2 linked regions of the Methylomonas sp. 11b genome follow. The main gene of each other region encodes a partner of the protein of the gene in region 2 in a complex. Links are inferred from orthologs where the notes say so. Each region holds a gene or a part of one and is shown on either strand. Other genes may lie near its edges.

Evidence for each region.
Region 1: the proteins of trxA (region 2) and trxB are in contact, whole or in part, in a crystal structure (PDB 1F6M), measured with the Escherichia coli proteins. The link is inferred for Methylomonas sp. 11b from one-to-one orthologs.

What each region holds. Positions count from the first base shown.
Region 1 is NZ_KI911557.1:4,736,859-4,745,905, forward strand. What follows is about bases 2,576-5,573. They hold trxB (thioredoxin-disulfide reductase), read right to left. Parts: upstream 4,554-5,573; coding sequence 3,597-4,553; downstream 2,576-3,596. Other genes in these bases: METH11B_RS0122775 (ABC transporter ATP-binding protein), read right to left, coding at 2,576-2,818; METH11B_RS0122780 (methyltransferase family protein), read left to right, coding at 2,907-3,479; METH11B_RS0122790 (DNA translocase FtsK), read left to right, coding at 4,725-5,573. Outside these bases: METH11B_RS0122770 (ABC transporter permease), read right to left, coding at 1-2,123; more of METH11B_RS0122775, read right to left, coding at 2,120-2,575; more of METH11B_RS0122790, read left to right, coding at 5,574-7,031; METH11B_RS0122795 (hypothetical protein), read left to right, coding at 7,037-7,231; METH11B_RS0122800 (SemiSWEET transporter), read left to right, coding at 7,242-7,508; METH11B_RS0122805 (GntR family transcriptional regulator), read left to right, coding at 7,528-8,346; METH11B_RS0122810 (ribokinase), read right to left, coding at 8,343-9,047.
Region 2 is NZ_KI911557.1:3,200,729-3,203,414, forward strand. It holds trxA (thioredoxin TrxA), read right to left. Parts: upstream 1,664-2,686; coding sequence 1,337-1,663; downstream 1-1,336. Other genes in the region: rho (transcription termination factor Rho), read right to left, coding at 1-1,162; rhlB (ATP-dependent RNA helicase RhlB), read left to right, coding at 1,765-2,686. UniProt on the Escherichia coli protein: Participates in various redox reactions through the reversible oxidation of its active center dithiol to a disulfide and catalyzes dithiol-disulfide exchange reactions.

The sequences.
Region 1 (9,047 bases), 1.5 Mb from region 2 along the record:
AATACGCCAATTTCGCGAATGCGCTGCAATACGCTAATTGCCAACGTGCCTGACAGACCAATACCGCCGACTGCCGCAATCATGCAGGCAAGGCCCAGCAGGGTGTTCAACACGGGCTTGAACTGGTTGCGGGTAAACTGGCGTTGTTCCAGTTTGGCGAGCGTGGTGTAAACATCCAGTTGTATGCCATGCTCCTGAAACTGTTGTTGCAAGTTGCGTAGATAGTCGGCCTCCTGATGTAGGTCTGCAACCGGCGTATTGAGCAACGCAAACGATGCCAATTCCCGGTTTTGGGTAATCTGCCGGAGGGTTTCCAGCGGCGCATAGGCCGGTTCTACCGTATAGCTGTTGCCGGCCAACCAACGATAGATGCCTATCACTTGCCATCTCTCGTGATCGGCTCCGAGCGCGACGTCCAGCATATCGCCGGCTCGGATACCGTTCAGCTCTGCCGTATCCGCACTCAGCACCAGCACGCGCTGGCCGGCGTCACCGGTTTGCAACCAGCGCCCGGATTCGATCAGCGGTTGATACATGCTTGAGTTTTTTGGCAATGCGAGCAGTTGTAGGCCCAGGCTGCCCTTTTGCTGTAAAGCTTGGCCCTCCTTGGCAATTTGCAAGCTTGAGCGTTGCCAGAATTCAATTTGTCCCGTGCCGGCTACTGCGGCGGCAATATCGCGAATTGTTTGCTCGGATTGGTCTTGGGTAAAGCCCAGCCTCACGGCATAACGGCTGCGGGCCATTTCCCGGTCCAGCGTTAAATTCAACGAGGCGATCAAACTGGTTAGCACTAAAAACATCACGCCGGCACAGATCAATACGCTTTGCGTTAAGACCAGCCTGGCTTTACGGCGGAACAAATTCCCTAAAGCTGCGGCGGATAAAGTCGGTAGAAAGCGCGCGCCGAACTTCTCTATTAGCAGATCGAAACGGTTGTAGCCAAAATCCGCGCCCACGCCATAACTGGCGATTGCCGCACGCACCGTCATTGCCGCACCGCGCAGAATTGGCGGCAACCCTGCCAGCAACGGTGCCAGCAGGCCACCGAGCAGCATGTAAGCAACGGCGGGCACGGAAATTACGAACGCGCCGCAGTCGATATTGAATAAACCCAGTAGTCGGCAAGCGCTGAAATAAGCGGCGGCTAGGGCAGGCGGTATGGCCAAAATGATCGCCACCAACGATAAAAATAGGATTTCCAGTAGATACAGTTTGGCAATCGTTATGGTTTTGGCGCCCAGCGCTTTCATGACGCCGATCTGATCGGTTTGCTGGGTAATGTGAGCGGATACGGTGTTTAAAATCAATACGCTAGCCAGGGTTAACGAGACTAAGGCCATGATTTGCAGCACGCCGTTGATCCCGGCTAAAAACGGCCGGCCCCAATGTTGTTGCGGGTCTTGCAACAAGGTAACGTTGACGCCGATATGCCGCTCGCTCAGCAGGCTACGAATTTGCCCGGCAACGTTACGGGCGGATTCGCTGCTGTAAGGTTCGGCGATTTGCACCAATAACTGCCGAAAACTGTGTGCCGGAATCCCGAACTGGGCAGCATGGGCTACGCTGGCAAAAAAATGCACCTGGCCGCCGAATTTGGGCGGTTTAACAAACGGATGACGGACGATGCCGCCGATAGGCAAGGTTTGCGGCCCTAGGGCGGTTTCGAATTCGATGTTGCCGCTTTGTATGCCACTGGACAGTGCAGAAAGGTTTTCAATCGCTATCTGCTCTGCGTTTGGCCAATTACCGGATTGCAGGGCGGTTTTGTCGAAATGCTGGTCTTCATAATCGGGGCGAATAACCAGCGTGCCCAGACGCCAGTCGGTTTCGCCGGGCTGCCGGAAATGCACGCTCAGCGGTGTCATGGTGTCGACGCCGGCCACGCCGGGTATGGCTTTGACTTGCTCCAGTAGGCTTATTTCGGCATCCTGACGCAAAATCAGACTGATATGCGAGGGTTGCGATTGCCGATGCGCGGCATCCATCTTGTCCAGCAGCAAATCGATCATGCCGAACAAGGTGCCGACGCAGCAAACGCCCGCCGCGATGCTGACAATGGCTAGGGCAGTGCGGCTTTTAGTTAGCCACAAGTCGGCCCAAACCTTATACCAGAGCGTATTCAAACTAGGTTTACCGGCTTGCTGTCGGCGTGGAGCCGCCCGCAACGGATTTCGAGTTTGCGGCTGGCGGCGTCGGCCAGGGTTTCGTTGTGGGTGACCATCACCAGGGTTTTGCCTTGATCGCGCAGGTGCGCGAACAAATCAAACACGGAATCGGCGGTAGCCGCATCCAGATTGCCCGTCGGTTCGTCGGCGACGATCAGCGGCGGATCGTTGGCTAGGGCGCGGGCTATCGCCGCCCGTTGTTGCTGCCCGCCGGAAACCTGGCTGGGCAAGCGCTCCGCTGTATCGGCCAGACCAACCAGTTCCAATAAATACATAGCCCGGTCGCGGCGCTGCTGCTTGTTTAATGAGCCGAGAAAGTCCATCGGTAGCACGATGTTTTGCAGGAGATTCAGGGCTGGCAGTAACTGAAAGAACTGAAACACAATGCCGATATTAGCCCCGCGCCAGATGCTTAATTTTTCGTTGCTAAGTTTTTCTAACTCGGTGTCGTTGACGATGACTTGGCCTCGGCTGGGATGGTCTATGCCGGTCAGCAGATTTAACAAGGTAGATTTGCCATTGCCGGACGGGCCGACGATCGCTACAAATTCGCCGGGGTAAATGTCCAGATTGATGTCGTGCAAGACGGTTTGCAGCGTGCCGGCTTGCGGGTAATCCTTGTAAACCTGTTTCAGTTCTATGATCTTTTTCATAACAGCCGGCAAATTGCGGTATGGTACACGAGGCGCGGGCATCCTGGCATACCCGTTATTTCACGGACACTTCGCCGGAGAGCGATAAATGACATCGGTACGCATTTTGTGGCTAATGCTGTGCTTAATTTGGATGGTGGCGGAAATTCGTTTGGCTCGCCGCACGGCGGTGCATACAGGGTCGATTTTGAGTACCGAACGGCGTTCGCAACGTGTATTGTGGATCAGTATCTTGGTCAGTCTGGGGCTGGCCTTATGGTTTAAAAATCTGGCCTGGGCGCCGATCACACTTGAGTATTTGCCTAGACAAGCAATAGCAATAGTGTTGTTTACCGCCGGACTTTATCTGCGTTACACGGCGGTGATGCAATTGGGGCGATTTTTTACGACGAATGTAGCGATACAACACGAGCATCGTCTGATAAAGGAAGGTCCGTATCGCTGGTTGCGGCATCCGGCCTACACCGGCTTGTTGATAGCCTTGTTTGCCGCCGGTGTGGCGATGGGGGATTTTGTCGCTTTGGCGACCTTGCTTGTACCAACGATTTGGGCGTTTACCCGGCGCATAGAAATTGAAGAGCGGATGCTGTTGGTAGAGTTCGGCAGCGTTTATGCAGATTTTTGCGCATCCACTTGGCGGCTGTTGCCCTGGGTATACTGAATGTCGGTAGGTCAGGGTGCGCGATAGCGTTCCCTGACTTATTCGGAGCCGCTGGACTTCGATAAGTCACGTAACCGCTGTCGCGGCAACGTGACCCACAGTTACAAAAGCAAAGCGCTAGCCGGCCAATTCATCCAGATATTTTTCCACATCCAAAGCTGCCATACAGCCGGCACCGGCCGAGGTGATGGCTTGTTTATAATGCGAGTCCATCACGTCGCCAGCCGCGAATACACCAGGTACACTGGTCGCGGTGGCGTTGCCGTGAATGCCGCTGTTCACCACAATATAACCGTGCTCCATTTTCAATTGACCGGTAAAAATATCGGTATTCGGTGTGTGGCCGATGGCGATGAACACGCCATGCACATCCAGGTCTTTGGTCGAGCCATCTTGGCTGTTTTTGATGCGCAGACCGGTAACGCCCATCTCGTCGCCCAATACTTCGTCGAGCTCATGATTCCATTCAATGCGCACGTTGCCGGATTTTGATTTTTCGATCAGTTTATCCGACAAGATTTTCTCGGAACGGAATTTGTCGCGTCTGTGCACCACGATCACCTCGGAGGCGATGTTGGACAAGTACAAGGCTTCCTCCACAGCAGTATTACCGCCGCCGATCACCGCGACCGGTTTATTGCGGTAAAAGAAGCCGTCGCAAGTGGCGCAGGCGGAAACGCCTTTACCTTTGAAAGCTTCTTCGGAGTCCAGTCCCAAATATTTGGCCGACGCGCCGGTGGCGATGATCAAGGCATCGCAGGTGTAGACGCCGGCGTCGCCGGTCAAGGTAAACGGCTTTTGCGACAGATCGGCGGTATGAATATGGTCGAAAATGATTTCGGTGTTGAAGCGTTCTGCGTGTAGACGCATCCGTTCCATCAAATCCGGGCCTTGCAAGCCTTCCACGTCGCCGGGCCAGTTGTCCACTTCAGTGGTGGTGGTCAATTGGCCGCCTTGTTGCATGCCGGTGATCATCACCGGATTCAGATTGGCGCGCGCGGCGTAAACGGCTGCGGTGTAACCGGCCGGGCCGGAACCTAGGATTAAAAGTTTGCAATGTTTTGCGGCAGCCATTATGTCGAGTCTCCATGCGGGTTAGGGTAGCAAAATTATAAGGGCATTCCCCCCGCGATAAAACCGATTTACCAACTGGTTTTTAAAGGCGTGGCCGGTAAAGCTAATGTGAAATCGATTTACATCATCTATAATCATGTTTTGTGACGCTTTTATTGTGAGCCGACAATTATGGTTGCTGTTGTGGAAGAGAAAGCCGCGCGAGGCTATCGCGAAATCGCATTACTGGGATTTTCGAGTTGTGCGTTGTTTTTTTTAATTGCCCTAGTCACTTTTAACTCCAACGATCCGGGTTGGAGCCATAGCACATCGTATCAATCCATCAGCAATGCCTGCGGTTTGTTTGGCGCTTGGCTGGCGGATTTTGTCCTGAGTTTCCTGGGCTTGATGGCTTACCTGATTCCCATCATGATTTTCTGGTATGGCTACATCTTGTTTCAAGGCTCGCGCCAGGCCGGCGGGCAGTGGGCGCTGGCATCGCGCTCGGCAGGTTTTCTGGCTACAACAGTTTCCGGTTCGGCGATTCTGTTTTTGCATCTGCATTTTCTGCGCACCAAAGTAGATTTACCTGAGAGTCCGGGCGGCATTCTGGGGCGGGAGATCGGCGATGCCTTGGTGCATTTGTTAGGCAACTCCGGCTCTACCTTATTGTTACTTGCGATTTTCATGACCGGTGTCACCTTGTTTACCGGCTTGTCCTGGCTGACGATGATGGCCTTTATCGGTAAATGCGCCATGACTGCCTGTTCGGTGGTGGGCAGGCAGGCGGTAGAGGTGCCAGAGCGTTACCGCGCAGACAAATCGGTGCGACCTGAGTCTGCAAAAGAAGCCAAGAAACCACGTAGTCAGCAACCTGAAGTTAAAACCGAAGAACGCGCGAAAAAACCGCAGATTCAAGTACTGGAAACCGCACAACCTTCCCCTGCCGCCGCGGTTAGACCTTTGCGCAGAAAAGACAGCAAGCCTGTCGACGATATGGAACCCGGCGCCTATATCAACGCCTTGCCAACCTTGTCTTTACTTGATAAGCGCGAAATCAAGGTTAAACGTTACTCCAAATTAGAGTTGGAAGAAATTTCCCGGCAGGTGGAAGACGTGCTGCAGGATTACGGTATCGCCGCCGAGGTGGAAGCGGTTTTGCCTGGTCCGGTTATCACGCGTTTTGAATTGCGTTTAGCGGCCGGCGTGAAAGTGAGCCGTATCAGTAGTTTGGCCAAGGACTTGGCGCGAGGTCTGTCGGTGACCAGTGTGCGTATCGTCGAGATCATCGAAGGCAAGTCCGTCATCGGTTTGGAGATTCCCAATCAGGAACGGGAAATGGTTTCGCTACGCGATTTGTTGGTGTCCGACGAGTTCGAGCGCGCAAAATCCAAGCTCAGCATTGCCATGGGCAAGGATATTTCCGGTACGCCGGTGGTGGCCGATTTGGGCAAAATGCCGCATGCGCTGGTGGCTGGTACCACGGGTTCCGGTAAATCGGTAGCGATCAATACCATGATTCTCAGCTTGCTTTACAAATCCAAGCCGGAAGACGTGCGGATGATCATGATCGACCCGAAGATGCTGGAACTGTCTGTGTACGAAGGCATTCCGCATTTGCTGACGCCAGTTGTTACGGACATGAAGGACGCACAGAATGCTTTGCGTTGGGCCGTGGCGGAAATGGAGCGTCGTTACAAATTGATGTCCAAAGTCGGGGTGCGGAATCTGGCCGGTTATAACCAGGCGGTCAGAGAAGCGGACGCTGCTGGTCAGCCGATTCGCGATCCTTTGTTCCGTCCCGAAACCCCTGTGGCCTTGGAAGATTATCCGCTATTGGACACGCTACCCAGCATTGTCATCGTCATTGACGAGTTGGCCGACATGATGATGGTGGTTGGTAAAAAGGTTGAAGAACTGATTGCGCGTTTGGCGCAAAAAGCTCGTGCAGCAGGTATCCATTTAGTGTTGGCGACGCAAAGACCTTCCGTGGATGTCTTGACCGGTTTGATTAAAGCCAATGTACCTACTCGAATTTCTTTCCAGGTATCGTCGCGCATCGACTCCCGGACTATTATCGACCAAGGCGGTGCGGAAGCCTTGCTGGGTAACGGCGACATGCTGTTCTTGCCGTCCGGCACCAGTATCCCGTTGCGTGCTCACGGGGCGTTTGTGGATGATCATGAAGTGCATCGCGTGGTCGAGTTTTTGAAAAAAACCGGTCCGACCAATTATCTGGACGAAATCACCCAGGAACGTACCGATAGCGGCGAAGTCGCCGGCTTGGATAGCGAAGACAGCGAATCCGATGCGCTGTACGATGAAGCGGTGGCGTTTGTGACCGAATCCCGTAAAGCCTCAATTTCCAGCGTGCAACGCCGTTTCAAAATCGGTTACAACCGCGCTGCCCGAATTATCGAAGATATGGAAAATGCCGGCGTCGTTAGCATGCCGGAAACCAACGGTTCTCGCGAGGTGTTGGCACCACCTCCTCGCTAATTGCGATGAATATCGTCGTTATTGGCTTACTGGTGATCGCTCTCATCTCCGGGATTGGCGGTTGGTGGTTTAGCGCAAAGCAGACCTTGGAAACGCCGGTCAGAATCATGATGTTCATCGGTTACTTTTGGCTGCTGGCTTTCGTCCAATTTTTGCTTATTGCCTTGAGTTACGCCGGCTGGCAACATTTTACGAATTGATTTTTCTCTCATGGACCTAATCCCCGAGCTGATCGGTTATCTGGCGGCGACCTTGACGACTGCCTCTTTTCTGCCGCAAGCGATTATGACCTTCAAAACTCGCGATACTGACTCCTTATCGCTAGGCATGTACAGCATGTTTACCTTGGGGGTGTTGCTGTGGTTAATTTATGGTATTTTTCTGGCGAACGTAGCCATCATCGTTGCCAACGCTATTACGTTTTTGCTGGCAGCGGCTATTCTGTGCTTTAAGATTCACAATCTACTGCGTAAATGAGAATGCCGGGTCAACCACAATGCCTTCCAGTGTTTCCAGCAATATCGAAATAAAAGCCGACACTTCCGCCGCCAATGATAGCAGCGCTTTCATTGAGAAAATTCGCCCGGATACCGGTATTTCGGAGCCTGTCTACAAGCAATTGCAAAGACGCATTACCGATATGATTCAGTCCGGCGAGCTCGGTGATGGTATTAGTTTGCCATCCGAGCGGGCTTTAGCGGAAGCGCTGGATCTCAGTCGCACTACGGTGCGGCGTTGTTACGAAGAATTGCGGGCTCAGGATTGTATTGCTACTCATGGCCGCGCCGGCGTCACAGTCAAAGCGCCACCTTCGCGGATCAATCCGGAGATGGGTAAGTTGAAAGGCTTCACTGAGGAAATGCGCGAGCTGGGAATTACCCCGTCCACGCAGATTCTCGAGCACAAGATTGTCGTCGATAGAACTATCGCGTCCATTTTTAATCGTCCCGCCTCTACTCGATTTCTACGTTTGGTAAGGGTGCGCTTGGGAGACGGTATGCCGCTGTCGCGCGAACTGGCTTGGTATGATTTAACTGTAGCGCCGGCTTTAGCTGATTGGGACGGCGAAGGATCTGCTTATCAGTACCTGGAGACCCACTGCGACTTGGGCTTGGTCCATGCTGAGCAATCCATAGAAGCAGTGCTGAGCGATGAAGTGGAAGCCGCCGTATTCGGTTTTGACCAGCCGGGTCCCTGCTTATTGTTGAAACGTAAAACTTATGCCGACAACGGCCAGATCGTGGAATATGTCGAAGGCACGTTTCGCGGCGACGCCTATACCTACCGGGTCAATCTGAAAATCCGGCCGAGTTAGCCTGCTTTCGGCCTTGGATTGGTTTGCATAAAGTTATCAATCTCGGCTTGGCTCGGCAAGCACCCCAATACGCCATGATGCTTGGCAACCAAGGCGCCGCAGGCGCAGGCTCTGCTTAAAGCCTCAGTTAAGCTCAAATTATTCAGTAAAGCAGTCGCCAGACCCGCGCTGAACGCGTCGCCAGCGCCGGTGGCGTCCAGTGCGGCAACAGGCCAAGCCGGTTGATATACGACGTTATCTTTCGTTAAGGCCACGCATCCCGCTTCACCTAACGTTACCACCAGCAGTTCCCCGGACCACGCAATGTGTTCCGACCACGTGGATAAGCTATTTAGCCACTGTTCCACACTAATTTCATTTTCGCCTCGGCCGAATAATGAAGCGGCTTCGGTTTCGTTTACCACCAAAATATCGGTTAGCTTTAACAAGCCAGGATCAGGTTGGCGCCAGGGTGACGGATTTAACATGGTGCGGATGCCGCGCTGACGTGCGATCTCAAAGGCTTTGCGGATCGGCGCTTCCGGGATTTCGAACTGGGCGTAAATCAAATCTAGGTCGGGAAGCGCGGCCAAGTTCTGTTCGATATGTTCTGCACTTAGCAGGGCGTTGGCACCTGGATAAACGGCCAAAAAATTCTCGCCGTTTGGGCCAATAAAACCGACACCAAAACCGGATTGCGGTCCCGTTCTTAGAAGCCAGCG
Region 2 (2,686 bases):
GCAGGATTTTCCGCAAAATCCAGGTTTTTTGCAGTTCGTCAGGATCAACCAGATATTCTTCACGGCGGGTGCCGGAGCGGTTGATGTTAATGGCCGGATAGATCCGTTTCTCAGCGATTTTCCGCTCCAGATGCAGTTCCATGTTACCGGTACCTTTGAATTCTTCGAAGATCACCTCGTCCATCCGCGAGCCGGTTTCGACCAGTGCGGTGGCGATGATGGTCAAACTGCCGCCTTCTTCTATATTCCGCGCCGCACCGAAAAAGCGTTTGGGTTTTTCCAGCGCGTTGGCATCCACACCGCCGGACAACAATTTGCCGGATGAAGGCACCACCATGTTGTAAGCGCGGGCCAGACGGGTAATCGAGTCTAACAGTATAACCACGTCGTGCTTGTGCTCAACCATGCGCCGGGCTTTTTCGATGACCATATCGGCCACTTGCACGTGGCGGGTGGCCGGTTCGTCGAAGGTACTGGAGACCACTTCGCCGCGCACGCAACGCTCCATCTCGGTCACCTCTTCCGGGCGTTCGTCGATCAGCAGTACGATCAGGTAGCATTCGGGATTATTCTCGGCAATGGCATGGGCAATGCTTTGCATGATCATGGTTTTACCGGCTTTCGGCGGAGAAACGATCAGGCCGCGCTGGCCTTTACCGATAGGGGCAATCAAGTCGATGATACGGGCGGTTAAATCTTCGCTGGTACCGTTGCCTTGCTCCAGGCGGAAGCGTTTGTTGGCAAACAGCGGTGTCAGGTTGGAAAAGGAAATCTTGTTTTTGGATTGCTCGGGCGATTCGAAGTTGATGCTTTCCACCTTCAACATCGCGAAATAACGTTCACCTTCCTTGGGTGGGCGAATTTTACCGCTGACCGTATCGCCGGTGCGCAAACCGAAACGTCGGATCTGGCTGGGCGATACATAAATATCGTCGGGGCCCGCCAAATAAGAACAACCGGGGGTTCTTAAAAAACCGAATCCGTCCGCCAGTATTTCCAAAACCCCATCGCCAAAAATATCTTCCCCGCTCTTAGCCTGTTTCTTCAAAATCGCAAAAATCAATTCCTGCTTTCGGGCTCTGTCGATATTTTCCAGCCCCAAGGACTCGGCAATTGCAATGATTTCAGTGACTTGTTTAAGTTTTAACTCGGTAAGATTCATGTTGATTAAGGGAAATGAAAGAAATGCAAAACAGCAGAGTGCTGTTTACAGCGGCAGGTAGTTGTTGGATTAATTAAGGACGTTCAGAATGCGAAGAAGCAAGCGGAGAAAATTCTAGCGCAATAACCGGACTTATCAAAAACATTTTTAATAAATCCGGTGATTCGGCTCGATTTAGAGGTTGCTATCGATAAACGCAGCCAATTGGGATTTGGTTAAGGCGCCAACTTTAGTCGCTTCCACTTCGCCGCCCTTGAAAAGCATCAAAGTCGGAATACCTCGTACACCGTAGTGCTGAGGCGTTTTGGGGTTTTCGTCGATATTCAGCTTGGCAACAGTGAGTTTGCCTTGATACTCGGATGCAATTTCATCCAAAACCGGGGCGATCATTTTGCACGGACCACACCATTCTGCCCAATAATCGACCAATACCGGCGTACCGGCTTTCAACACAGTTTCATTAAAATCAGCGTCTGATACATGAAGGACTAGGTCGCTCACGCCATTCTCCATTAGTTTACAAAGTCAAGACTATAGTTTCGCGGCGCTTTAATTGTCAATCGATTTCAACCGCGCGGCTTTTTAGTTTATTCTATCGGGCTATGAAGAAAACACATTTAACGGAAACGCGTTTTAGCAATTTGGAGCTGTCCGACTCCATCATCAAAGGTCTGAAAGAAGCAGGATTCATCAACTGCACGCCGATTCAGGATAAATCTTTGCCCTTGTCGTTGCGGGGCAAAGACATTGCCGGCCAAGCCCAAACCGGCACTGGCAAAACAGCCACGTTTCTGCTGGCCACCTTTCAGCATTTGATCAACGACGAAAGCGAAAAAATCAAGAACCCGCGCGCGCTGATTCTCGCACCAACCCGCGAACTGGCTATCCAGATTCACAAAGATGCGGTTGCTCTGAGCAAGTATCTGAACCTGAAGTTTGCGCTGATCTACGGCGGTACCGACTACCAAAAGCAGTTGGATAAAATCAAAGGCAATGTCGACATCATTATCGGCACGCCGGGCCGCATCATCGATTTTTACCGGCAAGGCGCGTTCACGCTGGATAATATCCAGGTCACCGTGATGGACGAAGCCGACCGTATGTTCGATTTGGGCTTTATCAAGGACATCCGCTTCTTGCTGCGCCGCATGCCGCCGGCGGAAAAGCGTTTGAATATGCTGTTTTCCGCTACGTTGTCTTATAAAGTCACCGAACTGGCTTATGAGCACATGAACAACCCGGTGCTGATACGCATCGAATCCGAGGAAGTGACTTCCAAAGCCATCAATCAAGTGGCTTACTGTCCGGCCAACGAGCAAAAAATCCCGCTGTTGCTGGGCTTGCTGAAACATCACCAACCGCAGCGCAGCATCGTCTTCGTCAACACCAAACGCTGCGCCGAGCAGCTGGACGATTATCTGGCTGCCAACGGCCACAAAGTGGCCATGCTCAGCGGGGACGTGCCGCAGGAAAAGCGCCAGCGCTTGCTCAATGATTTTCAGGAAAATCGGGTCACACTCTTGA